4 regions of the Streptomyces nojiriensis genome follow, and region 2 is predicted to be linked to each of the others. Evidence: riboswitches for the same ligand, from Rfam matches in the RefSeq annotation. Region 2 holds a riboswitch; each other region holds the start of a gene.
The links. A riboswitch is a leader RNA that binds a small molecule or an ion and turns the genes downstream of it on or off. The one in region 2 is predicted to bind cobalamin.
Positions count from the first base shown of each region.

Region 1: it holds a riboswitch for cobalamin, as region 2 does, so the genes downstream of both, JYK04_RS38060 (CoA-acylating methylmalonate-semialdehyde dehydrogenase) here and metE (5-methyltetrahydropteroyltriglutamate--homocysteine S-methyltransferase) in region 2, are expected to answer to the same signal.
Region 3: it holds a riboswitch for cobalamin, as region 2 does, so the genes downstream of both, JYK04_RS12520 (cobalamin biosynthesis protein) here and metE (5-methyltetrahydropteroyltriglutamate--homocysteine S-methyltransferase) in region 2, are expected to answer to the same signal.
Region 4: it holds a riboswitch for cobalamin, as region 2 does, so the genes downstream of both, JYK04_RS37220 (DUF4430 domain-containing protein) here and metE (5-methyltetrahydropteroyltriglutamate--homocysteine S-methyltransferase) in region 2, are expected to answer to the same signal.

Region 1 is NZ_CP071139.1:8,429,292-8,436,895, forward strand. Features, by position in the region: gene JYK04_RS38050 (enoyl-CoA hydratase/isomerase family protein) at 1-1,071, opposite strand, end outside; gene JYK04_RS38055 (acyl-CoA dehydrogenase family protein) at 1,068-2,222, opposite strand; gene JYK04_RS38060 (CoA-acylating methylmalonate-semialdehyde dehydrogenase) at 2,219-3,718, opposite strand; cobalamin riboswitch at 3,904-4,074, opposite strand; gene JYK04_RS38065 (short-chain fatty acyl-CoA regulator family protein) at 4,184-5,599, opposite strand; gene aceA (isocitrate lyase) at 5,985-7,271, shown strand; gene aceB (malate synthase A) at 7,346-7,604, shown strand, end outside.
Region 2 is NZ_CP071139.1:1,972,492-1,980,095, reverse strand. Features, by position in the region: gene JYK04_RS09255 (FAD-dependent oxidoreductase) at 1-1,121, shown strand, start outside; gene JYK04_RS09250 (hypothetical protein) at 1,223-1,768, opposite strand; cobalamin riboswitch at 1,984-2,212, shown strand; gene metE (5-methyltetrahydropteroyltriglutamate--homocysteine S-methyltransferase) at 2,393-4,708, shown strand; gene JYK04_RS09240 (TetR/AcrR family transcriptional regulator) at 4,922-5,536, opposite strand; gene JYK04_RS09235 (galactose-binding domain-containing protein) at 5,658-7,604, opposite strand, start outside.
Region 3 is NZ_CP071139.1:2,676,381-2,683,984, reverse strand. Features, by position in the region: gene JYK04_RS12525 (cobyric acid synthase) at 1-1,046, opposite strand, end outside; gene JYK04_RS12520 (cobalamin biosynthesis protein) at 1,043-2,005, opposite strand; cobalamin riboswitch at 2,042-2,196, opposite strand; gene JYK04_RS12515 (hypothetical protein) at 2,342-2,563, opposite strand; gene JYK04_RS12510 (inorganic phosphate transporter) at 2,595-3,878, opposite strand; gene JYK04_RS12505 (alpha/beta hydrolase family protein) at 4,189-5,319, shown strand; gene JYK04_RS12500 (hypothetical protein) at 5,531-6,955, shown strand; gene JYK04_RS12495 (VOC family protein) at 6,998-7,393, opposite strand; gene ypfJ (KPN_02809 family neutral zinc metallopeptidase) at 7,457-7,604, opposite strand, start outside.
Region 4 is NZ_CP071139.1:8,235,751-8,243,354, forward strand. Features, by position in the region: gene JYK04_RS37215 (prenyltransferase/squalene oxidase repeat-containing protein) at 83-1,495, shown strand; gene JYK04_RS37220 (DUF4430 domain-containing protein) at 1,559-2,047, opposite strand; cobalamin riboswitch at 2,196-2,338, opposite strand; gene JYK04_RS37225 (cobalamin-binding protein) at 2,400-3,320, opposite strand; gene JYK04_RS37230 (SpoIIE family protein phosphatase) at 3,627-6,056, opposite strand; gene JYK04_RS37235 (PP2C family protein-serine/threonine phosphatase) at 6,147-7,304, opposite strand; gene JYK04_RS37240 (D-alanyl-D-alanine carboxypeptidase family protein) at 7,536-7,604, opposite strand, start outside.

The DNA.
Region 1 (7,604 bases), 6.5 Mb from region 2:
CGAATCCGCACGGGCCAGCCGCAGTTCGCGCGCGCCGAGCGGGGCGAAGAACCGTGCCACGTCCGCCGGCCCCACCTCCGCCAGGGAGGGCGGCGACCACCGCGGGCTGCGGTCCTTGTCGATGACCTGCGCGCGGATCCCCTCCACCAGGTCGGGTGAGGACAGCGCCGCGCAGGAGATCCGGTACTCCTGCTCCAGAGCCCGTTCCAGCGGGCCGAGTCCGCGCACCCGGCGCAGGGCGGCCAGGGTCACCTTCAGCGCCGTGGGCGACCTGGCCGCAAGGGTGGCCGCGGCCTCCTTCGCCGCCGGGACACCGCTGCCGAGCAGGCGCTCCACGATGTCCTCCACGGTGTCCGCCGCGTAGCAGTGGTCGATCCACTCGCGGTCACCGTCGAGCGCGCCGGCGGGCGCCGGACCGACGTACCGTTCCAGCACCTCGTGTACGGAGGACCCCGCCAGGTCGGCGGCCAGCCGCGGCAGCAGCTCGGAGGGCACGAAATGATCGGCGAGCCCGCAGAGCAGCGCGTCCGCCGCCCCGGCCGGCGCCCCCGTCAGAGCCAGGTGCGTGCCCAGCTCTCCCGGTGCCAGCGCCAGCAGGTACGTGCCGCCGACATCGGGGACGAAGCCGATGCCCGTCTCGGGCATGGCCACGCGGGAGCGTTCGGTGACGATCCGTACGGTGCCGTGGGCCGAGATCCCGACGCCGCCGCCCATGACGATGCCGTCCATGAGGGCGACGTACGGCTTGGGATAGCGGGCGATGCGGGCGTTGAGCCGGTACTCGTCGCGCCAGAAGCCGGCCGAGGCCGTGCCGCCCGAGCGGGCGTCCTCGTGGATCGCGCGGATGTCACCGCCCGCGCACAGGCCGCGCTCACCGGAGCCCTCGATGACGACGGTCGCGATGTCCGGGGCGTGCTGCCAGTCGGCGAGGGCCTCGTCGATGCGCAGCACCATGGCGTGGGTGAGGGCGTTGAGTGCCTCGGGGCGGTTGAGGGTGATGTAGCCGGTATGGCCCTCGGTCCGCAGGAGCACGTGGTCCTGGCCGTGGCCCCCGGGGGATCCGTGGTTCATCGCAGGGCCTCCGTGAGCCCGCGGGCGACGATGATGCGCATGACCTCGTTGGTGCCTTCCAGGATCTGGTGGACCCGAAGGTCGCGGACGATCTTCTCGATGCCGTACTCGCTCAGATAGCCGTATCCCCCGTGGAGCTGGAGGGCCCGGTCGGCTACGGCGTAGCCGGTGTCCGTGGCGAACCGCTTGGCCATCGCGCACAGCTGCGGGGCCAGTGGGTCGCCCCGGTCCAGCGCGTCGGCGGCCTGCCGGACCAGGGCGCGGGCCGCGGCCAGCTCGGTGGCCATGTCCGCGAGCCGGAACTGCAGGGCCTGGGCGTCCAGCAGCCGGGCCCCGAAGGCCTCCCGGTCGGCCAGGTACGCGAGGCTGCGGTCCAGCGCGCTCTGCGCACCGCCCAGCGAGCAGGCGGCGATGCCGAGGCGGCCGCCGTTGAGGCCGTTCATGGCGATGCGGAAGCCGTCGCCCTCGGCACCGAGCCGCCGGTCGGCGGGGACGCGGACCCCGTCCAGGATCACCTGGCGGGTGGGCTGGGCGTTCCAGCCCATCTTGCGCTCGTCCGGGCCGAAGGAGACCCCGGCATCTCCCCGCTCGACGACGAACGCGGAGATGCCGCCCGGGCCCTCCCCGCCGGTGCGCGCCATGACGATGTAGACCTCGGAGGCGCCGGCGCCGGAGATGAACTGCTTGACCCCGGTCAGCACATAGCCGTCGTCCGTGCGCTCGGCCCGGGTGCGCAGCCGGGCCGCGTCGGATCCGGCGCCGGGTTCGGTCAGGCAGTAGCTGCCCAGCGACCGGGCGGAGCACAGGTCGGGCAGCCAGCGGGCCCGCTGGTCCGCGTCCCCGTACCGGTCGATCATCCAGGCGACCATGTTGTGGATGGAGAGGTATCCGGCGATGGAGGGGCAGCCGGTGGCGAGGGCCTCGAAGACGAGGACGCCGTCACCGCGGGTGAGGCCGGAACCGCCGTGCTCCTCGCGGACGTAGACGCCGCCGAGCCCGAGGTCCGCCGCCTTGCGGAGCACGTCCAGCGGGAAGTGCTTGTCCTGGTCCCAGGTGACGGCGTACGGGCCGAGCTGCTCCTGGGCGAAGTCCAGCGTGACCTCGGCGAGGGCGAGCTGATCGGGGCTGAGGGTGAGGGTCACCGGGCTCATCCCATCGTCGGGATGGTGAAGCTCGCGCCCTCCTTGGCCCCGGAGGGCCAGCGCGAGGTGACGGTCTTGGTACGGGTGTAGAAGCGGATCGAGTCGGGGCCGTGCTGGTTCAGGTCGCCGAAGCCGGACCGCTTCCAGCCGCCGAAGGTGTGGTACGCCACCGGGACGGGGATCGGCACGTTGACGCCGACCATGCCGGCGCCCACCCGCCGGGTGAAGTCGCGGGCCGTGTCCCCGTCACGGGTGAAGATCGCGACGCCGTTGCCGTACGGGTGCTCGGTGGGCAGGCGCAGGGCCTCCTCGTAGTCGGCGGCCCGTACGACGGACAGCACCGGGCCGAAGATCTCCTCGCGGTAGATCCGCATCTGCGGGGTCACGCGGTCGAAGAGGCTGGGGCCGGCGAAGAAGCCGTCCTCGTGTCCGGGCAGGGTGAACCCGCGCCCGTCCACGACGAGTTCGGCGCCCTCGGTGGCTCCGATGCCGACGTAGCGGTTCACCCGGTCGAGGGCGTCCTGGCTGACCAGCGGCCCGAAGTCGGCTCCGGGGTCGTCGGAGCGGCCCACGCGCAGGGTCGCGATGCGCTCCGTCAGCTTGGTCACGAGGGCGTTCGCGGTCTCCTCGCCGACGGGGACGGCGACGGCGATGGCCATGCAGCGCTCGCCCGCGGAGCCGTAGCCGGCGCCGATGAGGGCCTCCACGGCCTGGTCGAGGTCGGCGTCGGGCATCACGATCATGTGGTTCTTGGCCCCGCCGAAGCACTGGGCGCGCTTGCCGTGGGCCGCGGCGGTGGCGTAGATGTGCGCGGCGATCGGGGTGGAGCCGACGAAGCCGAGGGCCTGGACGCGCGGGTCCTCGAGGAGGGTGTCGACGGCCTCCTTGCCACCGTTGACCACATTGAGCACGCCCGGCGGCAGGCCGGCCTCCAGGAACAGCTCGGCGAGGCGCAGCGGTACGGAGGGATCGCGCTCGGAGGGCTTGAGGATGAAGGAGTTGCCGCAGGCCAGGGCGGGTGCGGCCTGCCACAGGGGGATCATCGCCGGGAAGTTGAAGGGGGTGATGCCGGCGACCACGCCGAGCGGTGAGCGCAGGGAATGCACGTCGATCCCGGTGCCCGCGTTGTCGGTGAACTCGCCCTTCAGCAGGTGCGGGGCGCCGGCGGCGAACTCGACCACCTCCAGGCCGCGTTGCAGGTCTCCGTGGGCGTCGGCGACGGTCTTGCCGTGCTCGGAGGACAACAGCCGGGCGAGGGAGTCGCGTTCGCCCTCGACCAGTTGGAGGAAGCGCAGCAGTACGCGCGAGCGGCGCTGCGGGTTCCACTGTCCCCAGTCGGCCTGCGCCTCCTCGGCGTTCGCGATGGCGGCCTCGGTGTCGGCCCGCCCCGCGAGCGGGACCCGGGCCTGCACGGAGCCCGTGTTGGGGTCGTGGACGTCGGTGAAGAGACCGGAGGATCCGGTGGTGTGCTTGCCGCCGATGAAATGGGTGAGTTCACGGACCATGGGTGCCTGCTCTCGTCAGGTTGGATCCGGGGATGGCACGGCCGGCCGGCGGACGGCACCCGATGGGGTGCTCCGCTGGGAGGGGCGTGGGACTACGAGCGTGCGAAGGGGTGCGCGCGCTCCGCCGGATCACCAGGGTCGTGGGTACAAACCGGTGCCATGCGTGTCTGCTCCATCCTCGTGGACAACACGGAACATCCGCGGCCGGTATCCTGACTCCCGGATCCCCGCGTGCCGCCCGCCTTCCCGACAGACCTCGTCAGTGGCGTGTGGATGGCAGCACACTCCCCGGTCACAGTGGCGGGACCGTGCCGGTTTCTCACCGGCTTCCCTGCACCGCGGACCTTGTGCCACGAACATATAGTTGGACGTCCTAGTAAGTCCAGGGCCGCCGCCGCGCGCCTTCCGTCCGGTCGCGCCGTCTCCGTCGTACCCGCCGTCTGCGGCCCGCGTTCTGACGCCCGCTCAGTCCCGCGCCGGGGCGGGGTTCCGGGTCACCGGGTACGGGATGAAGGTGCTGCTGTTCTCGTCGACGGCCAGCGCCCGCCCGAGCGGCGGCACGGCCCGCTGCGGGCAGTCGAGGCGTTCGCAGAGGCGGCAGCCCATGCCGATCGGAGTGGCGGCCGCCGCATTGTCGAGGTCGAGCCCGTCGGCGTACACCAGCCGCGAGGCGTGCCGGATCTCGCAGCCCAGCCCGATCGCGAAGGTCTTGCCGGGCTCGCCCCAGCCGCCGCGGTGGCGGGTGACGGCCCGGGCGGTCCACAGGTACCGCTGCCCGTCGGGCATGGCGGCCACCTGGACGTGGATGCGGCCGGGCGCGGCGAACGCCTCGTACACGTTCCACAGCGGGCAGGTGCCGCCCGCGCGGGAGAAGTGGAATCCGGTCGCCGACTGCCGCTTGGACATGTTCCCGGCCCGGTCCACCCGGACGAAGGAGAAGGGCACCCCGCGCAGCCTGGGCCGCTGCAGGGTGCTCAGCCGGTGGCAGACCGTCTCGTAGCCGACCCCGAAGTGGTCGGTGAGCCGCTCGATGTCGTACCGGAACTCTTCGGCGGCCGCGTGGAAGGCGCGGTACGGGAGGATGAGCGCGCCCGCGAAGTGGTTGGCGATGCCGATGCGGGCGAGGGCGTGGACCGGGGTGCCGGGCGGGAAGTCCTCGGCGGCCAGCCGGTCCAGCTCGTCCCGGTACTCGATCAGCGCCAGCTGGGTGGCCATCCGGAACGCCTGCTGTCCCGGCCGGAGCCGGTTCGACAGGTGCAGTACCCGGGCGGCGGGGTCGTAGTGGTGCAGCCGGTCGGAGTCCGTGGCCGTCCGGATCCCGTGCCGGTCGGAGAGCCGGCGGGTCAGCGCGCGGATGACGTCCCCCGGGCGGATGCCGATCTCGGCGGCGAGGTCCTCGGCGGCGGCATCGGTGTCGTGCAGGTAGTTCTGCCGCCGGTAGAAGAACTCCCGGATCTCCTCGTGCGGCGAGCGCGGGCTGTCGGCGGCCAGGTCCCGGCCGTCGGCGGCGTCGGCGAGGCGCTCGGCCAGGAGCTGGCCGCGCCGGCCCAGGTCCAGCAGGACCGAGGCGACCGCGGGCATACGGGTGGCCAGTTCGGCCAGGTCGGAGGGGGAGACCCGGGCCTGCGCCACCTCGTTCGCGAGCGCCTCGCGCAGGTCGGCGACGAGCCGGCTGGTGTCGCGCTCGGAGAAGAAGCCCGGATCGACGCCGAAGGCCTCGGTGAGCCGCAGCAGGACCGGAACGGTGAGCGGCCGGGAGTCGTGCTCCATCTGGTTGAGGTAGCTGGGGGAGATGGCGAGCACCCGGGCCAGGTCGGCCTGTGTCATCCGCCGCTCCTCGCGCAGCCGCCGCAGCCGCGCTCCCGCGTACGTCTTGCTCACCGCACTCCCTCGCCGTTCCGGGCTCGACACGCGTCGCCAGAATACGGGGATCTTCATGACCCGAACCCTTCGCAACCTTGGCAATTCCGATGCTGAAGATTCGCAGACCTTGGCAGATGTACCTCCTTGATGGCACTCGGTGTCAATGCCAGAGTCGGTGCAGCGGCCCGCCGGACACGGAGGCCGGGAAGGACGAACTGGCCCGATTCACGCCCTGATTTCGGCCAACCAGGTAGTTCGACCGGCGGTTCGGCAGCATTGCTCAGCTTCGGCCCAGGCTCGGGTTCGGCGGCCGCATCTCCTTACCAGGCACAGAGTGCCAACGCTTCGGGTCCACGGCCCGGCTCATTGGCAAGACAAGCGACGGATGGAAACGGTGACGGTCATGGCAGAGGCGAACACGACGGCGGCGGCCGAGCAGCTCAAGCAGCGGTGGGCCGACGACCCTCGCTGGGCGGGCATCGAGCGCACCTACACGGCCGAGGACGTGGTGCGGCTCTCGGGCAGCGTCCGCGAGGAGCACACCCTGGCCCGGCGCGGCGCCGAGCGGCTGTGGCGACAGCTCCACGAGCAGGACTACATCCACGCCCTCGGTGCCCTCACCGGCGGCCAGGCGGTCCAGCAGGTGCGGGCCGGACTCCAGGCGATCTACCTCTCCGGCTGGCAGGTGGCCGCCGACGCGAACCAGGCCGGGCACACCTACCCGGACCAGAGCCTGTACCCGGTCAACTCGGTCCCGCAGGTGGTGCGCCGCATCAACAACGCGCTGCTGCGCGCCGACCAGATCGCCACCGCCGAGGGCGGCACCGACACGACGGACTGGCTCGCGCCGATCGTCGCGGACGCCGAGGCCGGCTTCGGCGGCCCCCTGAACGCCTTCGAGCTCACCAAGGCGATGATCGCGGCGGGTGCGGCCGGCATCCACTACGAGGACCAGCTGGCCTCCGAGAAGAAGTGCGGCCACCTCGGCGGCAAGGTCCTCGTCCCGACCTCGCAGCACGTCCGCACCCTCAACGCGGCCCGCTTGGCGGCCGACATCGCCGACACCCCGACCCTGATCATCGCCCGTACGGACGCCCTCGCCGCCACCCTCCTGACCAGCGACGTCGACGAGCGCGACGCCGAGTTCTGCACGGGAGAGCGCACCGCCGAAGGCTTCTACCACGTCCGGGGCGGCATGGCCCCGGTCATCGCCCGCGGCCTCGCCTACGCCCCGTACGCCGACCTGATCTGGGTGGAGACCGGCACCCCGGACCTGGCGCAGGCCCGCGAGTTCGCCGAGGCGATCCACGCGCGGTACCCCGACCAGATGCTGGCCTACAACTGCTCGCCGTCCTTCAACTGGAAGGCCGCGCTGGACGACGACCAGATCGCCAAGTTCCAGCGGGAGCTCGGCGCGATGGGCTACCGCTTCCAGTTCATCACCCTGGCCGGCTTCCACTCCCTCAACCACGGCATGTTCGACCTCGCCCGCGGCTACGCCGAGCACGGCATGACCGCCTACGTCGACCTCCAGGAGCGCGAGTTCGCCGCCCAGGCCCAGGGGTTCACCGCCGTCAAGCACCAGCGCGAGGTCGGCACCGGCTACTTCGACCTCGTCTCCACCGCCGTCAACCCGGACTCCTCCACCACCGCGCTCGCCGGCTCCACCGAGGAAGAGCAGTTCCACTAGGCCGTCTGCTTCCGACGGGTGCCCGACGGACCTCCCCCGGGCACCCGCCCACCGCCCCCGCTGAGGAGAACCGCATGCCCCTCTCGCCACTGACCAGCAGCGTCCAGGTCCTCGGTGCGCCGGGTGAGCGCCACGAGGAGATCCTGACCCCCGAGGCCCTGGAGTTCATCGGCCGGCTCGACACCGCGTTCGCGCACCGCCGCCTGGAGGTCCTCAAGGAGCGCGACCGCCGCTCGGGCCACCTGGCCGGCGGCACCCCGCTCGACTTCCCGCTCGCCACCCGCGCGCTGCGCGAGGACCCGCACTGGCGCGTCGCCCCGCCCGCGCCCGGCC
Region 2 (7,604 bases):
TCCACAACGTGAGCATCACCTTCCGTTCCCGGATGCTGGCCCACGTGGTCGGCGACCGGCGTTTCATCGTGTGCTATTTGACCAAGCCCGATGCCGACGGGGCCCTGCTGCCGGTCGACAACGGCGAGCGGTGGGTCTTCCACGCGCCCTGGCACCCGGACCGGGGCGAGACGCTGGAGGACTTCACCGACGAGCGCTGCGTGGAGCACATCCGCCGGGCCGTCGGCGCCCCCGATCTGGACGTCGAGGTCACCGGGAAGGCCCCGTGGCACGCCGCCGAGCGGGTCGCCGAGCGGTACGCGGTCGGCCGGGTCTTCCTGGCCGGTGACTCCGCCCACGAGATGTCCCCCACCGGGGCGTTCGGCTCGAACACCGGCATCCAGGACGCCCACAACATCGCCTGGAAGCTCGCCATGGTGCTGGACGGTTCGGCCGGGCCGGGGCTGCTGCAGACCTACGAGGCCGAGCGGCTGCCGGTGGCCCGGGCGACGAGCGAGCGCGCCTCGGCGCGGTCGGCGGAGCACAGCCACCCGGGGTACGAGCCCGACCCCGAGCCCATGTCCACGCCCGCCCCGGGGTCGGCGTCCACGCCCGCCCCCACGCCCGCGGCCGGGCAGGACCCCGTGCCGGGAGGCGGCGGCCGGCAGGGCGGGGTCCTCTCCGTGGCCATGGGCTACCGCTACAACCACGGCGTGGTGCTGGGAGCCGACCCGGACCAGCCCGTGGTGCCCGAACGGATGCGGCTCTGCGGCGATCCGGGCAGCCGCGCACCGCACATGTGGCTCTGCGGTCCGGGGGATCCGGACCCGAAGTCCACCGTGGACCTCTACGAGCGCTCCTTCGTCCTGCTGTGCTCCGAGGGCACGCCGTGGCGTGCCGCGGGGCGGTCCGTCGCCGAACAGCTGGGCCTGCCCCTGGACGTGTACGCGATCGGCACGGGCCCGGAGGCCGACCTGATCCCGGCGAACGGCGGCGACTGGACCGAGGTGCACGGCACGACCGCGGAGGGTGCGATCCTCGTCCGCCCGGACGGTTTCGTGGCCTGGCGCTCGGCGCAGGCGGTGGCGGATCCGGCGGCGGTCCTCCACGAGGTCCTGACCACGCTGCTGGACCGGTCCTGATCCGAGCGCTCCCGTGCCCGCGGACACCGAGGGCGCCGTCCGGCGGAGTGATCCGCGGGACGGCGCCCTTCACCTCGTGGCGGTGCCGGACCGGCGCCGGGTCATCGCGCCGTCTTCGAGCCGAGGGCCCCGGGTGTCCTCGGAACCCAGTCGGGGGATGCCGAGGCCTGCTTCGGGTCCGGCTCCCGCATGGTCACGCGCCAGCCGTCCTCTCCGGTGCTTCCGGTGAGGCGCACCACGAACGACTTGGTCTGGCCCGTGTCGTGGAAGTACACGACGACGACCTGCCGCACGGAGCCCTCGTCGTAGAACTCCGCGGTCACCTTCCCCTTGGCCCCCTCGTGGAAGGACCGGATCCAGTTCCGCGCGGTCCGCTCGACGTCCCCCTTCGCGTCGTCGGGGTCGGCGGCGAGCGACTCCACCTGCTCGGCCTTGCCGTCGGCGAGCCGCCAGATCAGCTTCTGGGTGATGTGCAGCGACTCGGAGGTGGGGTACCCGACCACGCCCAGCGGTTCGTGCCCCGCGTAGTCGGTCGCGTACTGCAGCTTCTCCTCGTCGGCGGCACACGCGGTGAGGCCGCCCCATGCCACCGCGGACACCAGGGCGGCGCGCAGGGCGAGTGCGGAGCGCGGGACCGGTCCAGCCATACTTCCTCGGTCTTCCGGTGGTCATCGAGCGGTCTCGATGCTGAGAGCTGCAACGTACTGCCCTGACCGGGTAGTTCGATCCGGTAAACGGACAAGGGGGACACAACTCCCGCCTCAGTGACGCAATTCACTCCATGGCCGAATTTCGCCCCCCCGATGTCTCACCTCGGCATCCGGATGCCGGACAACTCCGCGCGCCGGCGGGGAACGCCGTCTACTCTGGCCGGGCAGCTGGTTCGCCCCGTCCGCCAGGCGGGATGCGTCGTAAGAGGGAACCCGGTGGGAATCCGGGACTGCCCCGCAGCGGTGAGCGGGAACGACCGCCGTCATACGCACTGGGCCCGGACGGGCCTGGGAAGCGACGGCCAGTAGGAGTCTCGTACGGCATCCGTACGACGGGACGCGCCCGCGAGTCCGAAGACCTGCCCGTTGCCCGTACGCGACCGATCGCGCACGGAAACCCCGGTGACCTCGTGGGCGGGTCGGCGACACATCAGGCGGACGACCGCGGGCACGTGCAGCCGCACGCACCCGTACCCGGTCGGGATCCGCCCGGTCCGTCATCCCTTCGCGCCCTCGGCCCCGCACCGGGTCCACAGGAGAACGCTCGCGAAGGAGAGTTCCGTGACCCGCACGACCCCCGCCGCCGCACGGCCCACCGTGGCCACCGTGTACGGCTACCCCCGCCAGGGCCAGAACCGCGAACTGAAGAAGTCCGTCGAGGGCTACTGGAAGGGCCGCACCACCGCCGACGCCCTCCGGGCAACCGCCCGCGACCTGCGCCGCAGCAACTGGCAGCAGCTCGCCGACGCCGGCATCACCGAGGTGCCGACCGGCGACTTCTCGTACTACGACCACGTGCTGGACACCAGCGTGATGGTCGGCGCCGTACCCGAGCGGCACCGGGCGGCCGTCGCGGCCGACCCGCTCGACGGGTACTTCGCGATGGCGCGCGGTACCCAGGACGTGGCCCCGCTGGAGATGACCAAGTGGTTCGACACCAACTACCACTACCTGGTGCCCGAACTCGGCCCCGACACCGTCTTCACCGCCGACTCCACCCAGCAGGTCGCCCAGCTGACGGAAGCGCTCGGGCTGGGCCACACCGCCCGCCCCGTCCTGGTCGGACCCGTCACCTACCTGCTGCTGGCCAAGCCGGCCCCCGGCGTCGGCGCCGACTTCGAACCGCTGGCCCTGCTCGACCGGCTGCTGCCCGTCTACGCCCAGGTCCTGGCCGACCTGCGGGCCGCCGGAGCCGAATGGGTGCAACTGGACGAGCCCGCCCTGGTGCAGGACCGCACCCCGGCCGAGCTGACCGCCACCGCCCGTGCGTACCGGGAGCTCGGCGGCCTGACCGACCGGCCCAAGCTGCTCGTCGCCTCCTACTTCGACCGGCTCGGCGAGGCCCTGCCCGTGCTGGCCAAGGCACCCGTCGAAGGACTCGCCCTGGACTTCACCGGGGCCGCGGCCGCCAACCTCGACGACCTCGCCGCCGTCGGGGGCCTGCCCGGCAAGCGCCTCGTCGCCGGTGTCGTGGGCGGCCGCAACATCTGGATCAACGACTACGAGAAGTCCCTCAGCACCCTCGCCACCCTCCTGGGGCTCGCCGGCCGGGTGGACGTGGCCGCCTCCTGCTCCCTGCTCCACGTGCCGCTGGACGCCACCGCCGAACGGGACATCGACCCGCAGGTCCGGCGCTGGCTCGCCTTCGCCCGCCAGAAGACCGCGGAGGTCGCCACGCTCGCCCGGGGCCTGGCCCTCGGGACGGACGCCATCGCCGCCGAACTCGCCGCCAACCGGGCCGACCTGGCCTCCCGCGCCGGCTCCGCCCTCACCCGCGATCCGGCGGTCCGGGCCCGCACCGCCGCCGTCACCGAGGCGGACGGGCGGCGCGCGCAGCCGTACGCGGAGCGGACCGCCGCCCAGCGGGCGCACCTGGGGCTCCCGCCGCTTCCGACGACCACGATCGGATCGTTCCCGCAGACCACCGAACTGCGCACGGCCCGTGCCGACCTGCGGGCCGGGCGCATCGACACCGCCGGCTACGAGGACCGCATCCGGGCCGAGATCCGGGAGGTCCTGGCCTTCCAGGAGCAGGCCGGCATCGACGTCCTGGTGCACGGCGAGCCCGAACGCAACGACATGGTCCAGTACTTCGCCGAGCAGCTCACCGGCTACCTGGCCACCCGGCACGGCTGGGTCCAGTCCTACGGCACCCGCTACGTCCGCCCGCCCGTCCTGGCCGGCGACATCTCCCGCCCCGACCCGATGACCGTGGGCTGGACCACGTACGCGCAGTCGCAGACGTCCAAGCCGGTCAAGGGCATGCTGACCGGCCCCGTGACCATGCTCGCCTGGTCCTTCGTACGCGACGACCAGCCCCTCGGCGACACCGCCCGCCAGGTGGCGCTCGCCCTGCGCGACGAGGTGGGCGACCTGGAGGCGGCCGGCACCGCGGTCATCCAGGTCGACGAACCCGCCCTGCGCGAGACGCTCCCGCTGCGGGCCGCGGACCGCGCCGCCTACCTCGCCTGGGCCACCGAGTCCTTCCGGCTGACCACCGCCGGAGTGCGCCCGGACACCCAGATCCACACGCACATGTGCTACGCCGAGTTCGGCGACATCGTGGAGGCCATCGAGGACCTCGACGCCGATGTCATCAGCCTGGAGGCCGCCCGTTCCCACATGCAGGTCGCCGGTGAGCTCGCGGGCGCCGGCTACCCGCGCGAGGTCGGCCCCGGCGTCTGGGACATCCACTCGCCGCGGATTCCCTCCGTGTCCGAGGCGACGGCCCTGCTGCGCAAGGGGCTGGGAGCCATCCCGGCGGAGCGGCTGTGGGTCAATCCCGACTGCGGCCTGAAGACCCGGGGCTGGCCGGAGACCAGGGCCTCCCTGGAGAACCTGGTCGAGGCGGCCCGGCAGGTACGCGCCGAGGTCTAGGCCGTCTCTTCCGGATCTTGCCGGGCCCGGCCCGCCCGGCACGGCACCTCATCCCCCAGACTCCGTCCGGGGGGACCCCCAGGTTGTCGGGGCACTCGAGTACGTCCAGTACACGAGCGCCCCTCCGCCCGGGGGCACCTCCCAGCGGTAGCTGGGGGAGATGCACCGCACCGGACGACCCGGGCTCATCCGACAAGATCCGAAAGAGACGGCCTAGGCCGTCTCCTCCGGACCGTCGTCGCCGACGAGGCCCGCGACGTGGTCGGTGATCACGTCGAGGATGTCCGCCGAGATCCTGTCGTCGCCGAGAACGAGGTGGTTCAGCGTCAGCCCGTCGGTCATGGCGGCCAGATAGCGGGCCAGCACGCCCACGGGTACGCGGAGTTCGAAGGCCATGTGGTGCCGGAGCTGCTCGATCAGTTCGGTGTAGGTGTCGCAGTACCGCTCGTACTGGCGCCGCGCCAGGTGCTCGAAGTCCGGGCGGCGCAGGGCGTACTGGGTGAGTTCGTAGGTGAGCATGTGTTCGCCCGGATGGGCGGACACATGGTCCCAGTACGCCTGGAAGCCCGCCCGGACGGTCTCCCGGAGGGTGGCCTTCGGCTGGATCGCCTCCCTCACCAGGGCGACGCTGTGGTCGGTGATCGCCGCGATGACGGATTCGAGCAGGGCCTGCTTGGAGTCGAAGCAGTAGTGGAAGATGCTCAGGGACACGCCCGCCTCGGCGGCGATCGACCGGGTCGTCGTCGCGGCGACGCCGTCACGGGTCATCGCGCGGATGGCGGCCTCGGTCAGCTGGCGGCGCCGCTCGGCCGAGGGCATCCGTGCCATGGGCGTTCCTTTCGGTTCGTGCTGCGGTGCGTGGTGCGTGGTGCGTGGTGCCACTGCGGCCGGGGCCGGCCGGATCAGCAGATCCGGCCGGCCCCGGCCCCTGGTCTTCCGCTCGGCGGGATCAGCTGCTGAAGACGCCGACCTCGTGGAGCGAGTACCCCCATTTGGTGCCGCGTTGGAGTCCCTGGATGCGGACGTAGCGGGCCGGCACCCCGGAGAACCGTGCCGTGTCCAGGCCGCCGTCACTGGCGGTCGTGGACCAGACGGTCTGCCAGTTCGTGTCGTCCGTGGAGACCTCGATGCGGTACGCCTTGCCGTACGCGGCCTCCCAGTCGAGGGTGATGCGTCCCACCCGGTTCGCGGACCCGAGGTCGATGCGCAGCCACTGGTTGTCGTTCCACTCGCTGGCCCAGCGGGTGCCCGAGTCCCCGTCCACGGCCCGGCCCGGGGAGAAGTTCACGAAGGGGTTCCACCACTCCGCGCTCGACGCCGAGGCCGGGGAGCCCGTGGCGAGGTTCACCCCGGACTTGTGCTTCTCGGAGTTCCCCCAGGTGGTCAGGTAGGACTCGGCGCCCTTGAACAGGTCGTCCACGACGCCCTGGCCGCCGACGAGGCGGATGTCCTCGATCCAGTCGGGGACCAGACCGTAGTGCGCGGCGCCGTCGGTGTTGAGGTCCCACGTACGCGAGCCGGTGGTCTGCCGGTCGATGACGGAGCCGCCGTCGGTGCTGCGGAACGGGTAGCGCACCGGGTTCGGGGTGTCGGCCCCGCGCGGTCCGGGCCAGCCGCCGACGCCGTTCATGTCGGTGCCGTACCCGTAGCCGACGTTGTACTTGTCGCGCAGCGCGTCCGTCCGCTTCGCCTCGGCGCTGAACCCCTCGGCGCCGCTCATGTACGAGGCGATGAAGCCGCCGAGCTTGTAGACCCGCTCGGTCCAGTCCATGTCCATCCAGCTGTGCGAGGAGATCACACCCGGGTACGACTCGGACTCCATGATGTCGAAGGACCGGCCCGCGGCCTTCACGCTCATGTGGTCGACCTCGAGCATCATCTTGCGCTTCATCATGCCGCGCACCGCGTACTCGCCGAGTTCCGTGAGTCCGCGCGTATTGCACTGGGCGTCGGCGGCGTAGGACGGGATCGCCACCCCCGCCGGGAGTTTGCTCTGCACCGCGGGCGTGGCCGCCGCCAGCCCGATGGGGTTGTCGTGCTGGGGACCGGTGCACTTCTCCGTCTTCCAGAAGGTCCCGGTCGACAGGAACTGGCCCGCGTTGATGGCCGTACCCAGGGCGCCCTCGTCGAAGCGCACCCCGCACAGGGCGTTGTCGAACTTGTGGCACAGGAACATGCTGCGCACCCCGAGGCGGTACAGCTCGTCCAGGCCGCGGTCGATGTCCGCCTTGCTGCACTGCGCGATGTCCAGGATCTGCTTGCAGCCGAAGGGCTCGGAGGTCTCGACCCCGAGGACCACGGCCAGCTTGCCCTGCTGGACGACGTCGCGGGCCTGCGCGGAGTCGGTGACGATCCGGAACCAGCCCTTGCCCGGACCGCCGTACATCTTGTCGATGTAGGCCTGCATGTCGTAGGTCTTCTGCGCTTCGAGCCTGATGGCCGTCATCTCGTCGCAGCCGCGGTCCTTGAAGAAGTAGACCGAGCAGATGACGCCGTTGGTGACGAGGTCGTTCACGAGCACGCGCTGACCGCCGCGCCAGGCCCGCTCGACCCAGGCGTAGTAGTTCTGCTGGTGGGTCAGCGAGTCGTGGGCGGGCCAGTCCTTGAAGGTCGGCCAGCCGTTCGGGTCGTGCTTGCCGTCACCGCCCTTGGTGATGAAGTCGAAGATCGCGAGGGTGCCGTCGGGGTAGTGCTCGGGGCAGTCCTTGAGCGCGTCGGCCACCCCCGCCTCGGAGAACGGCTTGCCGCAGATGAGGCGGCCGCCGAAGCCCTCGTTGGACATCAGGTGGTCGTGCGTGTCGACGAAGCCCCGGACCCGTCCCTGGGAGTCGGTCCCCTTGAAGGGTTCGCCCGTGACGTTGATGTCGGAGTCGGGTGCGGGCCGCGCGACCGGGTT
Region 3 (7,604 bases), 700 kb from region 2:
AACCCGCCGCAGATGCCCAGCACCGGCCGTCCCTCGGCGGCCCGCCGCGCCAGCGCGTCCGCGAGCCCGCGCTCCCGCAGCCACTGCAGGGCCTTCACCGTGCCCCGGGTGCCGGGTACGACGACCAGGTCCGCGTCGGCCAGTTCCTCGGCCCGGTCCACGAACCGCACCACGACCCCCGGCTCCGCCGCGAGCGCGTCCACGTCCGTGAAGTTCGACATCAGCGGCACCGCGCACACGGCGACCCGCAGCACGTCCTCGCCCACCGGCGGCGCGACCACCGACTCGCGCACCGCCCCGCGCAGGGAGACCCGCAGGCCGTCCTCCTCGTCGATGCCCAGGCCGTGCTGGAACGGCAGCACCCCGTACGTGGCCCGGCCCGTCAGGCCGCGGAGCATCTCCATGCCCGGCTCCAGCAGCGACACGTCACCGCGGAACTTGTTGACCAGGTATCCCGCGATCAGGGACTGGTCCTCGGGGGAGAGCAGCGCCGTCGTCCCGAAGAAGGACGCGAAGACCCCGCCGCGGTCGATGTCCCCGACCACGACCACCGGGAACCGCGCGGCCCGCGCGATCCCCATGTTCACGATGTCGGTCCGGCGCAGGTTGATCTCGGCCGGACTCCCCGCCCCCTCGCAGATCACGGCGTCATACGTGCCCCGAAGCTGCTCCAGACAGTCCGTGACGATGCCGAGCAGCTGCTCCTGACGCCCGCCGTGGTAGCCGCGGGCGCTCATCTCGCCCACCGGCTTGCCCAGCAGCACCACCTGGCTGCTGCGGTCGCTGCCCGGCTTGAGCAGCACCGGGTTCATCAGCGCGGTCGGCTCCACGCGGGCCGCCTGGGCCTGCATCGCCTGGGCGCGCCCGATCTCGGCGCCCTCCCGCGTCACGAAGGAGTTCAGCGACATGTTCTGCGCCTTGAAGGGCGCCACCTTCACGCCCTGCCGGGCCAGCCACCGGCAGATGCCCGCCGTGACCACGCTCTTGCCCGCGTCCGACGTCGTGCCCGCGACCAGCAGACCGCCGCCGCGCTTCGCGCCGCTCATCCGCGCCGCCCTCTCCGTGCCGTACGGGAGACCAGCAGCCGGGCGGCCACGCAGGCGCCCAGGGCCAGCCAGGTCACCTGCCGCGACAGCCGGACCGCCCGCTCGATGTCATCGACCTCCACCGGCCGCCCCGCCGCGCCGTTCAGTACGGCCCGGTGCTCGACCCGGCCGCCGTACGCGAGGGTTCCGCCCAGTCTGACGCCCAGCGCCCCGGCGAAGGAGGCCTCGACGGGTCCGGCGTTCGGGCTCGGGTGCGCGGCGGCGTCCGCGCGCCAGGCCCGTACGGCGCCCCGCCGGTCGGGGCCGGCCAGTACGGCGGCGACCGCCGTCAGCCGGGCCCCCGGCCAGCCGGCCAGGTCGTCGAGCCGGGCGGAGGCCCAGCCGTAGCGCAGGTAGCGGGGGGACTTGTGGCCGACCATCGCGTCCAGGGTGTTCACGGCGCGGAAGGCCAGCAGTCCGGGGACGCCGGCGACGGCGCCCCACACGAGTGCCCCGACCACCGCGTCGGAGGTGTTCTCGGCGACGGACTCCACGACGGCGCGGGCCATCTGCTGTCCGTCCAGGGCCTGCGGGTCGCGTCCGCACAGGTGGGGCAGCCGCTCCCGGGCCACCTCGATGTCCCCGGCGGCGAGCGCGCCGCCGATGGCGCGGGCCTCACGGCCCAGGGAGGTGCCGCCCACGACGGCCCAGGTGGCGGCGGCGGTCAGGGCGATACGGGCGGCCGCGGGCCGGGAACGCACGGCTCGGGCGCCCAGCGCTCCGACGGCGGTCGCGCCCCCGGCGCACACCAGGGTGTGCAGGAGGCCCCGGCCGCGGTCGTCGCGCCACAGGGAGCGCTCGACGGCGGCGGCGGCCCGTCCGAAGGCGGCCACGGGGTGCCCTCGGCGCGGATCCCCGAGGATCCGGTCGCCGATCAGGCCCGCCGTGGCGCCGTACGCGAAGACGCGATCGGCACGCATGGTGGCAGGTATGTCCTCACTCAGGGTCCGCGCCCTGGTTCGACGTGTCCGGCGGCGAGAGTTCCTGGCTCCCGGGACGCACGCGCGGCGTGCGCTTCCGGTGACAGTGGCGGGACCGCGCCGGATTCGCACCGGACTTCCTCTCCATGCCGCCGTATTGGCTCGGGCAGTCCACCACGCACGTCGAAGGCCCGTCAACTCGCCGTTGACCTGCGGCGCGGTCGCGGCACGGCCGGGACGCGGCAGGAGCGCGGGAGGGGGCGGGGGATGCGAAAAGCTCCCTCCGGGACAAACCCGGAGGGAGCCTTCACGCCCGGTCGGCCGCGGGGCGGCGGATCAGGCGACGATCAGGTAGATCCCGTAGCCAACGGCCGCCGCGATGACGGCGAAGCAGGCGTACGCGCCGCTGCGGGCGAGGGCGGCGGTGCCGCCCTGCTCGGTGGCGGTCTCGTGCTTGGACAGGCCCACCAGGCCCAGGGTGAAGAGGGCCACGAGGGCGACGGTGGCGAAGAGGCTGACCCCGAAGACGGAGCCGAGTGCTTCCCAGTCGATCTTCATACTGCCGTTTCCTCTTGTGTCTCTGTCTCGGTCAGACCGCGGCGGCCGGAGCCGCCGGGGTCTGCGTCGCGGCCGGGATGGTGGCCTTGAGGGCTTCGTCCGTAACCTCGGCGGTCGTTGCCGCGGCGTTGGTACCGGCGGCGGCGACGGTCGGCGGGACGGTGACCGCGGCGATCGCCGTGGTGACGACACCCGGCTCTTCGGCGCGGGCCGGCTCCACCTCGTTGACGTTGTTGTGGTCGACGACCTGGCGGCGCGAGATGAACCAGATGGCCAGGCAGGAGCCGATCAGGAAGAGCGTGACCGCGGCGATGCCGACGTCACCGATGCGCATGACCAGCTCGGCACCGGCCGAGACCAGCGCGGCGGCCGGCAGGGTCAGGCCCCAGGCGACGAACATGCGGGTCGCGGTGGACCAGCGGACCACACCGCCCCTGCGGCCCAGGCCCGCACCCATGACCGCACCGGAGCACGAGTGGGTGGTGGAGAGCGAGAAGCCCAGGTTCGAGGAGGCCAGGATGACGGACGCGGCCGAGGTCTGGGCGGCGAAGCCCTGCTGCGGGTGCAGGTCGGTCAGGCCGCTGCCCATGGTGCGGATGATGCGCCAGCCGCCCAGGTAGGTGCCCATCGCGATGGCCATACCGGCGGAGACGATGACCCAGACCGGCGGGTTCGCGTCGGGCGCGATCGCACCGCCGGCGATGAGGGCCAGGGTGATGATGCCCATCGTCTTCTGCGCGTCGTTGGTGCCGTGCGCGAGGGAGACGAGACCGGCCGAGGCGATCTGACCGGCGCGGTACCCCTTGGCGGAGGTCTTCTCGCCGACCTTGTCCCCCAGCTTGTACGTGACCTTGGCGGCCAGGTACGCGGCGATGCCGGCCACCAGCGGGGCGGCGATCGCGGGGATGAGGACCTTGGTGACGACGACGCTGCCGTTGACCGCGCCGATGCCGGCGGAGGCGACCGCGGCACCGATGAGGCCACCCATCAGGGCGTGCGAGGAGCTGGAGGGGAGACCGACCAGCCAGGTGACGAGGTTCCAGAGGATCGCTCCGACCAGGGCGGCGAAGATCACCTCTGGCTGGATGCCCTCCTCGTTGACGAGCCCCTTGGAGATCGTCTTGGCGACCTCCACGGACATGAACGCGCCGACGAGGTTGAGCACGGCGGACATGGCCACCGCCGTCTTGGGCTTGAGGGCGCCGGTCGAGATGGTGGTAGCCATCGCGTTGGCTGTGTCGTGGAAACCGTTCGTGAAGTCGAACACGAGAGCGGTAATGATCACGATCCCGAGGAGAAGCGTTATGTGCTCCATTTACCCAGGCTTCTGTTTGACGTCAGTGGCTCGGCGACCGTAGGCAACCTGGGTGAACGGAAGATGAACTGACTTGGTCGGAGCGGTGTACTGCCCCGGGGTGCGATCGGGCCATTCGTCCTGATTCTTACGTTGATAGTGCTATTAATGCACGTCAAAGTCGGGTGAATGAACCCCTCCGGAGGCGGCTCGCCGCGCGTGCGATCCCGCCCCCCGGGCCTCGAATGAGACCTAGATCACTCGCTCCGTGCCCACCGTGGAGCGATCCGCTCCGGTGGCCCGCCCGAGGCCCCGACCCGACACTGGAGCAGTGCGTACCGCGACAGCGACGGCTGCGGCCGTCACGACGACCCTCATCGGTGCCGGCGCGGCCGCCGTCGCCGTCGCCCGGCACGCCGCCGACGCGGCCCTGCGGTCCGAACCGGGCCGCCCGCTCCCCGGCGGACCGAAGCTCGGCGTCCACTCCGCCGTCGACGGCCGGATCACGCTGACCCGCTCGCTCGCCTCCCTGCGACCCGGCACGTACGGCCTGGTCGCACCCGGCGTGCACGCCGTCGTCGGGCCCGTGCTCCCCGACGCCGACCCCGGCCCGGACGCCGTCGTGCGGCAGCTCGTCTCCGTCACCCACGGCACCCTCGCCCCCGGCACCCGGGTCACCCTCACCCCCCAGGTGTACGTCGGCAACCCGCGCACCGCCCTCGGGCTCGACCACGCCGACGTGGACGTCCCCGGGGAGCTCGGCGCCCTGCCCGCCTGGTTCGTGCCCGCCGCCCGGGACACCTGGGTGATCACCGTGCACGGGCTCGGCAGCAGCCGCGAGCACCCGATGGTGGTCATGCCCTTCCTGCACCGCCACCAGCTGCCCGTCCTGGACCTCGGCTACCGGGGCGACCTGGGCGCCCCCGCCTCCCCGGACGGCCTCGGCCACCTCGGTGAATCGGAGTGGCGCGACCTGGACGCCGCCATCCGCTACGCCCTGCGCTACGGAGCCCGCCGCGTGGTCCTGTACGGCTGGTCCACCGGCGCCACCATGGCCCTGCACGCCTACGAGCGCTCGCCGCTCGCCCACCGGATCTCCGGGCTGGTCCTGGACTCCCCGGTGCTCGACTGGCACACCACCCTGCGCGGGCTCGCCGCGGCCCGCGGCGTCCCCGGCGTGGTGCTGCCGCTGGCGGTCCGGGCCGCCGAGGGCCTCACGGGCCTGCGCGCCGACCGCCGGCCGGCGGGTTCCGACCCCGGCGCGCTGCGCGTCCCCGTACTGATCTTCCACGGCCCGGACGACGCGCTCGCCCCCTGGGGGCCCTCGCGCAGACTCGCCGCCGCCCGCCCCGACCTCGCCACGCTGCACACCGTGGGCGGGGCCGGGCACGGCGCGATGTGGAACGCCGACCCGGCCGGCTACGAGGAGGCCCTGCGCCGCTTCCTCACCCCCCTCATGTGAAGACCCGTGTGAAGGCCGGCGTGAGGGGCCCGTGCGCAGTGTGAGCGCCCGTGTGAAGGCCGGTGTGAAGGCCTGTGTGAAGCGTCGTCATGTGAAGGCCCTGTGACGGACAGGCCCCCACGGGCGGCTTGTCCCGGTCTGCGCTGCGGTGAACGGCGATAACGAGCGGTTCCGTTTGGGCTTTCGGCCAGTGACGGGCGAGACTGCTTCCGTGACGTCCCGAAAGCCTGATGAGCAGTTGGCTCGCGACTCCAGACTCCGACTCGTCTCGCCGCGCTCCGTCGCCGCGGCCCGCAAGGCGGTGACCGACCGACGCACCCGGCCCGCGCCCCGGCCCCCGGCGGGTACACCCGCCACGGCCGACCTCGCGAACCGGGCCCGGGCCTCGCTCGCCGACGCCGTACGCCTGACCCGCTGGGCCGAGCGCAATCTCGGCGCCGGAGACGGCGGCCGGCCCGCCCCCACGGGCGCCCTGTCCGCGGCCGACGTCGAACGCGCGGCCACGGAACTGGGCCTGACGCACGGCCAGATCCAGGTCGGCTGGGACCGCGCCCGGCTCGCCGGACTGGTCGAGGTGCACGGCGGCCACGCCCGGCCCGGCTGGCGGCTGCGCGCCTGGGACCGCGACGACACCGCCGTACTGCGCGGCTGGGTCGCCCTCTTCGACGCCTGGTCGCTGGTCCATCCGGCACCCGCCGACATCGCCCCCTCGGCCGTCGCCGAGGTCGTCGAGGCCATGCCCCAACTCCTCTCCCTGCTCCAGCTGTCCGCCGGCCCGGTGACCGTCCCGGACCTGCTCGACCTGCTCGGGCAGCGCGTCACCGAACTGCGCGACGAGCGGTGCGAGATCCCCTACGAGGCCGAGCCCGCCGCGGCGCAGACGTCCGCCGCCGGCTCCGCGGAGACCCGCCCCGTCCCGCTCGCCCGGCTGCTGCGCTGGGCGCTCGGCGGACTCGCCGCCGTGGACGCCGTCACCCTCGGCCCCGCCCGGGCCACGCTCACCCCGCTCGGCAGCTGGGCCGTCTGGGTCAAGCTGGAGCAGATCTGCGTCGCGGCGCAGAGCCCCGCCGGGAACATCGAGCAGTCCGCCGCCGCCATGCTGCACGGCTGCGCGCGGCTCACCCCCGGCCCGGCCCGCGCCGAGTACCAGGCTTGGCTCGCCGCCCGGCCCGTCGGCCATGCTGTGGCCGAGCTGCTGCAGGCCGCCCGGGGCGAGGACGCCCTGCTGCGCGGCCTCGCCTTCGAGGCGCTGCGCGTGGTCGGCGCCCCCGCCGAGCCCGAGGTGCGCGCCACCGTGCGGGAGCCCGCCCTGCGTCCCTACGCCCTGCTGTGGCTCGCCGAGCACGACGGAGTCGACCCCGACGAGGCGCAGGACGTCCTGACCGCCGAGGAGTCGACCTGGCTCTGGGTGGACACCGCGGCCGCCATCGCCGACCACGGCGAGGCCGAGCTGCTGGCCCGCCACCTCGACTCCGCAGTCCGGACCACCGTCCCGCGGCTGCTGGACGAGGTCCGTGCGGTCGGCCATCCGCGCACGGTGCAGGTGCTGGTCGCGCTCGCCGCGGCCCACCCCGACCCGACGCTGGCCAAGGCGGTCCGCCGGGCCGCCTTCCAGGTCCACACCGGCGGCGAGTGACTCCGTAGGAGAACGAGGTCGGGGACGGGCGCGCCGCCGGGGTCAGACCTGCGGCGCGTACGTCCCGAAGCTCCAGACGTTGCCCTCGGCGTCGCGGGCCATGTAGTCCCGGGAGCCGTAGTCCTGGTCGGTGGGCTCCATCACGATCTCCGCGCCGTGCTCCACCGCCCGCCGGTGGTGGGCGTCCACGTCGTCGACCACGACATAGACCCCCGAGGGGCCGGCGCCCTCCATGGCCTTGTCGAAGACCCCGCCCCTGCCCGAACTGCCCAGCATCACCATGCCGTTGCCGTACGCCAGCTCGGCGTGCGTCACCGAACCGTCCTCACCCTCGTAGACGGCGACCTGGCTGAAGCCGAAGGCCTCGGTCAGCAGCCTGATGGCCGCCTTCGCGTCGCGGTAGACCAGTGTGGGACAGATGGACGGAACGCCTGCCATGACGATCACTCCCTCTCGTGACGGTGACCCGCGTCACACCAGCATGGCAGGCGTCACCGACAGTCAGCGGAAGGTGTTGCACTGGGCCATGTCACCGGTCCGGTAGCCCTGGTGGAACCACTGCTGACGCTGCTCGGCCGAGCCGTGGGTCCAGGCCTCCGGGGACACCCGGCCCTGGAACTTCTCCTGGATCCGGTCGTCGCCGACCGCG
Region 4 (7,604 bases), 6.3 Mb from region 2:
CCCTCCGGCATGCCCGGCCGTGCGTCCGTACGGCGGCAGGGGCGCGGGAGCGGTCGGCGTCCGCCGATTCCAGGAGCAGGCCATGTCCCGTCCCCGCACCTCCCGCCGCCTCGCGCTCGCGGTGCCCGCCGCGCTCGGCGCCTTCGCCCTCACCGCGCTGCCCGCGTTCGCGACCTCGTCGCCCGCGCAGATCGCCACCTCGAAGACCAACGGCGTCGCCTACCTCAAGTCCCTCCAGGCGGCGGACGGTTCGTACGCCGGTTCCGGCCTCTCCAACGAGTGGGCCTTCAGCACCTTCGCCGCGACCGGCACGGCCGTCGTGGACGTCTACCCCGGTGGCGACACCACGAAGAACGCCCGCACCGTCTACCGCAACCTGCTCTCGACGGCGGGCTGGCCGTCCGCCTCCCCGGTGGTCACCGACTACGAGCGCGGCACCCTGAACGCGTACGCCGCCGGCATCGACCCGGCCCGCGTCTCCGCCTCCCGCAACCTCGTGGCGAACATCTACTCCTACTGGCAGACGGCGGAGGCCGGCTACTTCGGCTCCTCCGGAAACTTCAACGGCACGGTCTTCGCGGCCCTTTCGCTGGGCGGCGCCAGGACACAGGCCGGCGGCGCCCGCATCCCGCAGGCACTGACCGACGCGGTCGTCACCCGGATCCGCGCCAACCAGCACGTGGACGGCGGCTGGACCTACCAGAAGGCCGAGGGCAACCCCACCGTCCTCAACTCCGCCGGCGACGTCGACATGACCGGCGCGGCCATGGCGGCCCTGTGCGTCTCCGGCGTCCCCAACACGGACCCGGACGTCGTCCAGGCGAAGAACTTCCTCAAGAGCACGCTGCTCTCCTCCACCGGCGCCTTCAACTCCCTCTACGGGGTCAACACCAGCTCCAACGGCTGGGGCGTCGCGGGCCTGAACGCTTGCGGCTTCAACCCGCAGACCGGCGACTTCCTCACGGTCACCGGGAAGACCCCGATCGACTTCCTGATAGCCAACCAGTACAACCCGGCGGGCGGCTTCAAGTACAAGCCCTCCGACACCGTCCCCTCTGCCTACTCCTCGATCGACGCGCTGCGCGCCGTCGCGGGCGGGGGCTTCACCACGGCCCCGCCCGTCCCGGTCACCCCCGGCGCCCCGCAGTGGGTCGCCCAGTCCACCTTCACCGCCGGTACGGCCGCCAAGCTGGCCCTGACCGTCGACGACGGCGCCGGCAACCTCAAGGTCTGCTCGGTGGCCTTCACCCCGACCGGTACGACCACCACCCTCGGCGACGTCCTGAACGCGGCCACCACCGGGGCGACCCCGACCGGCTGCGTCACGAGCGTGACCCCCTCGTCGGGCACGGGCACCGTCACGGCCGTCAACGGCAAGGCCAACAGCGGCTCCAGCACCTGGAAGGTCAGCGTCGACGGCTCCGCGTTCGCCGGCGCGGTCCGCAACAAGGTCATCAACGTGGGCGACACCATCGCCCTGCGCTGGGGCGCCTGATCACCGAATGCCGGCGGGGCTGCGGACCTTCGCGGCCGCAGCCCCTGCCGGGCGGGCGGCCGGTTAGAAGGACGTCCAGGTGAAGGACACCCGGTCGCCGGCGCTGAGCTTGAACTGGCAGCCGCCGACCGGGGTCGGGGTGCCGTTGACGGCGATGCTCCAGTACGCCGAGCCGCCGCCGCTGACGTTCTTTATCGTGTCGACGGAGAAGTCGTCGAAGGACGCGTACCAGGTGCCGTCCCAGGTGAAGCCCTTCTTGTGGGCGGCGTCGTCGAGGGCGGCGGTCGGGGTGGGGACCTTGGACGGGTTGGCGCCGCCGTTGGTGCCGTCGCACTTGTGGGTGCCACCGGTCGCGGTGGTGACATCGTGGCCCTTGGTCTTGACCTTGCCCTGGAACAGCAGCCCGTCGGGTCCCTGGACGGTGAGGTCCACCTTGACGGCCGCGTTCGTGTTCGGCCTCGGCTTGGCCTCGGCCACGGCCGGAGCGGTGGCGAGGGCGAGAGCGAGCGCGAACGTGGTGACCACGGAGCGGCGGACGAGGGTCTGGCGCATGGAGTGCCTTCCTGAGCGGATCTTCGGGCCTGCTCACGCGAACCCTTCGACCCGCACCCGTGCACACCCCCTGCGGGCGTCCCTCAGGAGGACGCCCGGGGGCGCCGGGCCGGGCTGGGGCTTCGTACTGCAGACCATGACAGTGGGAAGCGGTGCACATCGCACCCCGGGTTCTCCGACTCACGGCGTTTCGGACACCGCTCACGGTTGCAGGTCAGCGCCGGATTCCCACCGGCTTCCCCCAGTTGTGCATGCATTCGGTTGTGGCCCGGGCCGCGGTGGGCCGGAGCAGAACGCATCGTACGGCCCGGGCAGAGGGGACCGGGCGAGAACCCGGAATCCGGGCCCGCCGTCAGCCGCGGCCGAGCCGGCGGGCCTCCGCCGGACTCACCGGGGCACCCGCCCCGACCCCGTGCAGGACGTGCGCCAGTACCTCCGCGCCGCGTACGACGCGGGGGCCCGGGCGGTTGAAGTAGGCGGGCCCGTCCAGCACCCACACCTCACCCGCGCGCACCGCGGGCAGCTCCTCCCACCCCGGCAGCGAGGTCAGCAGCTCCCGCTCGCGCAGCGTGCGTTCCGGGCCGAACCCGCAGGGCATGACCAGGAGCACGTCCGGGCGGGCGGCCCGGACCGCCTCCCATTCCGTCGGCCGGGTGTGCTCCCCGGGGGCGGCGATCAGTGCCTCACCGCCCGCGCACGCGATCTGCTCCGGCACCCAGTGCCCGGCCGGCCAGAGCGGATCGAGCCATTCGATCGCCACCACCCGGGGGCGCCGCCGTCCGGCGGTCCGCGCCCGTACGGCCTCCAGCCGCGCGGCGAGGGCCGCCCGCCGCTCCCGCGCGTGCTCCGCCACGCCGAGCAGCTCACCGACCGTGACCAGGCAGTCCAGTACGTCGCCCAGCGTGCGCGGCTCCAGACTCAGCACGCGGGGCCCGCCGTCTAGGACGCGCACCGCCCGGCTCACGCCGGCGTAGGACACCGCGCAGACGTCGCACAGGTCCTGGGTCAGGACCACATCGGGAGCGAGCGCGCCGAGGGCCTCGGTGTCGAGGGTGTAGAGCGAGGAGCCGCGGTGCGCGGCGCCGCCCACCGCGTCGGAGATCTCCCGGCTGGTCAGGGTGTCCGCCGAGAACTCGGCCGAGGTCACCACGGGCACGCCGGCCACCGCCCGCGGCGGCCAGTCGCACTCGTGGGTACGGCCCGCCAGATCGGCGGCCAGGCCGAGCTCCGCCACGATGTCGGTCGCCGCGGGCAGCAGGGAGACGATGCGCATCCTCCGACCCTAGGCCGTCTCTTCCGGATCTTGCCGGGCCCGCGACGCCCGGCACCGCACCTGGCCGCGTTGTCGGGGCACCCGAGTACGTCCAGTACACGGGCGCCCCTCCGCCTTGCCAGGCTTCCCCTCGGCGCTGGCGGGCCTGGGGAGGCCCCATGGCACCGGACGCCGCGGGCTCGGCCGACAAGATCCGAAAGAGACGGCCCAAGCCGTCGGGGGCCGGGCGGTTGGGTGGCCGTGTCCTCGGGGGAGGCCGCAGCGCCCCGGCTGACGGCTGTCCCCGGGAGCCGCCCGCGCGACGTGTCAGGAACCGCGGCGCCAGGGGATTTCGGCCCACACCTGCTTGCCGCCGCTGAGCGGCACCGAGCCCCAGGCCGTCGCCGTCGCCTCGACGATGAGCAGCCCGCGACCGCCCGTCGACTCCCAGCTCACCCAGACCGGTTTGACGGGGCTGCGCGGCGACCCGTCGTTCACGGCGATCCGCAGCCGGTCCGCCGAGAGGGTCAGATCCATCCCCACCTCGCCCTGGGTGTGCGCGATGGCGTTGGTGACCAGCTCGGACACGATCAACAGGGCTTCGTCGAGTTCCTCCACCACTCCCCAGGAGCGCAGGGTGCGGGCGGTGAAGCGGCGCGCGTGCAGGACCGCGTTGGGTACCCGCCACACCGTCCAGTGGCTCCGCATCGGCCGGTCCCCCTGGCCGTCGTAGCGCAGCAACAGCAACGCCACATCGTCGTCGCGACGGCCCACGCCGACGACCAGCTCGTCGGCGACCCCTCCGACATCGTCCGGGTCGGCCGCCGCGAGCACGTCGCACACCCGCCGTACGCCCTCCTCCAGGCGCAGTCGGGAGGACTCGACCAGGCCGTCCGTCAGCAGCACCAGCAGGGTGCCGGGGATCAGCCCCGCCTCTGTCATGGGGAACTCCGCTTCCGCGAGCACGCCCAGCGGGGGGCCGCCCTCGACCACCATCTCCTCGGCGACGCCGTCGGGATGACGCAGGATCGGCGGCAGATGGCCGGCCCGGACGACCCTGGCGATGCCCTCCTCCATGTCCAGGTCCACGTACCCGCAGGTGGCGAACAGATCCGTCTCCATACCGGCCAGCAGACGGTTGGCCCGCGCGACCACCACATCGGGCGGGTGGCCCTCCACCGCGTAGGCCCTGACCGCCGTACGCATCTGGCCCATGATGGTGGCGGCGCCCGCGCTGTGCCCCTGGACGTCCCCGATGACGAAGGCCACATGACCGTCACGGAGCGGAATGACGTCGTACCAGTCCCCGCCGACCTCGAGTCCGGCGGTCGCGGGGAGGTAGCGGGCGACGGCGACCCCGCCCGGCAGCTCGGGGAGCTTGCGCGGCAGCAGACTGCGCTGGAGCATGGTGGCGAGTTCGTGGCCCGCGTCCAGGGCGTGGGCGCGCACCAGCGCCTGTCCCACCAGTCCCGCGGTCGCGGTCAGCAGCGACCGCTCCTCCGGTCCGAACCGGTGCTCCGCGTCCCAGCCCACCAGACACACCCCGACCATCCGGCCGTCGGCGGGCAGCGGCAGCACCGCGAGACCACCGGGCCCGACGCCCAGCAGGCCGGGCTCCAGGGCCGCCCCCGGCGGCCACAGACTCAAGTGCCCCCCGCGCAGCGCGCTCTGCAGGGTGGGCAGGTCGCTGAGCGCCACGTCGGGCCACTCGGACCGCCACTCCGAGCGCCAGACCTCGGGCCAGGCGTCGGGCTCCGGAGGATCGAGGGCGGTGACGATGAGCCGTTCGGGCTCCAGTTCGCCGACCGCGACCCGGGAGGCGCCGAGCGGTTCGCGCAGGGCGGCGACCACCAGCCGGCTGACCTCCCGGATGGTCGCCGCTCCCGCCAGGGTGGCCGACAGCCGCTGTACGAGGGAGACCTCGTCGGCGCTGGGGCGCAGATAGGTGGCATCGGCGACCACGCCCAGGACGCGCCCCGGCGTACCGTCCGCGTCCACCTCCACGCGGCAGCGCAGTCCCAGCCAGCGCAGCTCGCCGTTCGGGCGGCGGATACGGAACGCCAGCTGCTGTCCGGCGGCGGCAAGCCGGTTCGGCTCCACGATCGCCATCAGTGCGGGCATGTCGTCGGGGACGGCGCAGGCGAGCACGGTCTCCACCTGCCCGTCGAACTGCCCGGGAGACAGACCCAGCAGTTCCAGCACGTGCGCGTCGGCCTCCATACGGCCGGTGCTCAGCTCCAGGATGAAGGCGCCGCCCTGGTCGGGCACCAGCGACTGACCCAGATGGGCCTGCGGGGACTTGCGTCCGGCGAAGCGTCCGGCGACCGATTCGAGTCCCGTGGCCACCTGGTCGGCGTAGAGCTCCAGGAGGCTGCGGTCGTCGGCGCTGAAGCCGTCCCCGGCCTGCCCGGCGACGATCAGACAGCCGAGCTCCTGGTCGTCGTACCCCAGCGGAAGCGCGCCCAGCGAGATCCTGGCGGGCGAGTTGGGTGCGCCGTCCCGCACCCGGGTGGGGAAGTGGTGGGGGTCCTCCTCGATGAACGTGGCGAGTTCCTTGGGAGCCAGCCACAGCGGGCGGCCCGAGCGGAAGGCATTGGCGGCGGGCGAGTGGCCGGCCACGGCGAGGATCGCCGGCAGCCCGTAGAGGACGCCGCGGTTTCCGGTCAGCTCGGCGAGGTGGAGTTCCCTGCCCTGGTCGGCGACCACGTAGACAGCGGCGAGCTCGGCCCCGCAGAACGAGAAGCGATGACTGTTCACTGTCCGTATCGCCTCCTCCCGGGGGCATCGCGCCGACCGCCCTCCCCCCATGCTGTCGCCTCCCGGACCGTCCGGGCGACTCCAGGGGTGCTACGCCGGACCTCCGGCCGACCGTTGCCCCTCGTCCAGGCTCCGGTCCACGACGACGACCGCCACATCGTCGGCCAGGCGGTCATCGGTGTGGCGGAGCAGTGCCTGGTGCAGGCCCTCCAGGAACTCCTTCCGGCTGTGGTCGCGCATGGTCACCATTGCCTCGGCCAGGTCGAAGAAGGCCTTGTCCGGGGCGCGGGCCTCGATGACGCCGTCGGTGTACAGCAGCAGCCGGTCCCCCGGTGCGAACGGATAGCGGTCCGCCCGCCGGGGAGGACCGCTGACGAACTCCACCAGACCGAGCGGCGGCAGGGGGGCGGTGGGTGTCAGTGGCCGGACCACGCCGTCGCACAGCAGCAGCGGGGGAGGGTGGCCCCGGTTGATCACGTCGATGTGCGGGCCGTCCGGGATCTGGGCCACGAGCGCGGTGACGAACCCCTCCAGGACGGCCTCCGCACCACCGGCGCCCGAGACGGCGGCGTCCCGCAGCAGGGCCGCCTCGCAGCGGTCGACGACCTCCATCAGGTCGTCCTCGTAGTGCACGGCCTCCCTGAAGGCGCCCAGCACGATCGCGGCGGCCCGTACGGCCGGGAGTCCCTTGCCCCGGACATCCCCGACGATCATCCGGACCCCGTACCGGGTCTGCACCACGTCGTACAGATCGCCGCCGATCTGGGCGCCCGTCTCGGCCGCCAGGTACATGCTGGCCGCCCGTACGGGACCCAGCAGGGTCGGCACCGGCCGCAGCAGGACGTCCTGGGCGGCGGTGGCGATCCGCTGGACCTGGTTCAGCTCGTTCTCCGTGCGCGTGCGCGCGGAGCGGCTCGTCATGAAACTCGCCACCGAGACCAGGAACAGGGCGAGGAAGTTGGTGTAGACCTGCTGGCTCCCCCAGGCGCCGTTGTAGCTCGCGGTGGCCACGCTGACACCGACGGCCACCCCCGCCGCCGCGAGCGTCCCCTTGGGGCCCATCGTCACGGCCGCCAGAGCGGGCGTCGCGACCAACAGGGGGCCGGTGTAGAGGACGTGCAGGGGCGTGAACTCGACGAGCAGCACCAGCAGGGCGATCGCGAAGGGCACACACTCCGCCAAGACGAACAGGACCTGGTGGTGGCCGTCGGCTCGCGGTCCAGAAGGCGAGCGCAAGGGCGCTCTCATGAGTACAGACTGCCTCGCCCGCACCCGTGGCCGCCACTCCGGTCGACCGCGAGCAGCGCGGTGGGCGAGGCTGCGCCCGTACACCCGCGCCGGTCGAGTTCGCGCGCTCGTCGTTCACGGTCCGTCACTCCATGGCCCTGGATGTCGGGTCCTGGGTACGCCGCGTCGTGTCCGCCGCCGAACGGACCGAACGGACCGAACGGACCGAACGGACCGAACAGGCCGAGCGGGTCACGGCAGGTCCCGGCGGCGCCGCAGGACACCTGCCCCGGTCAGGACCGCCACGGCGGCGAGGAACGC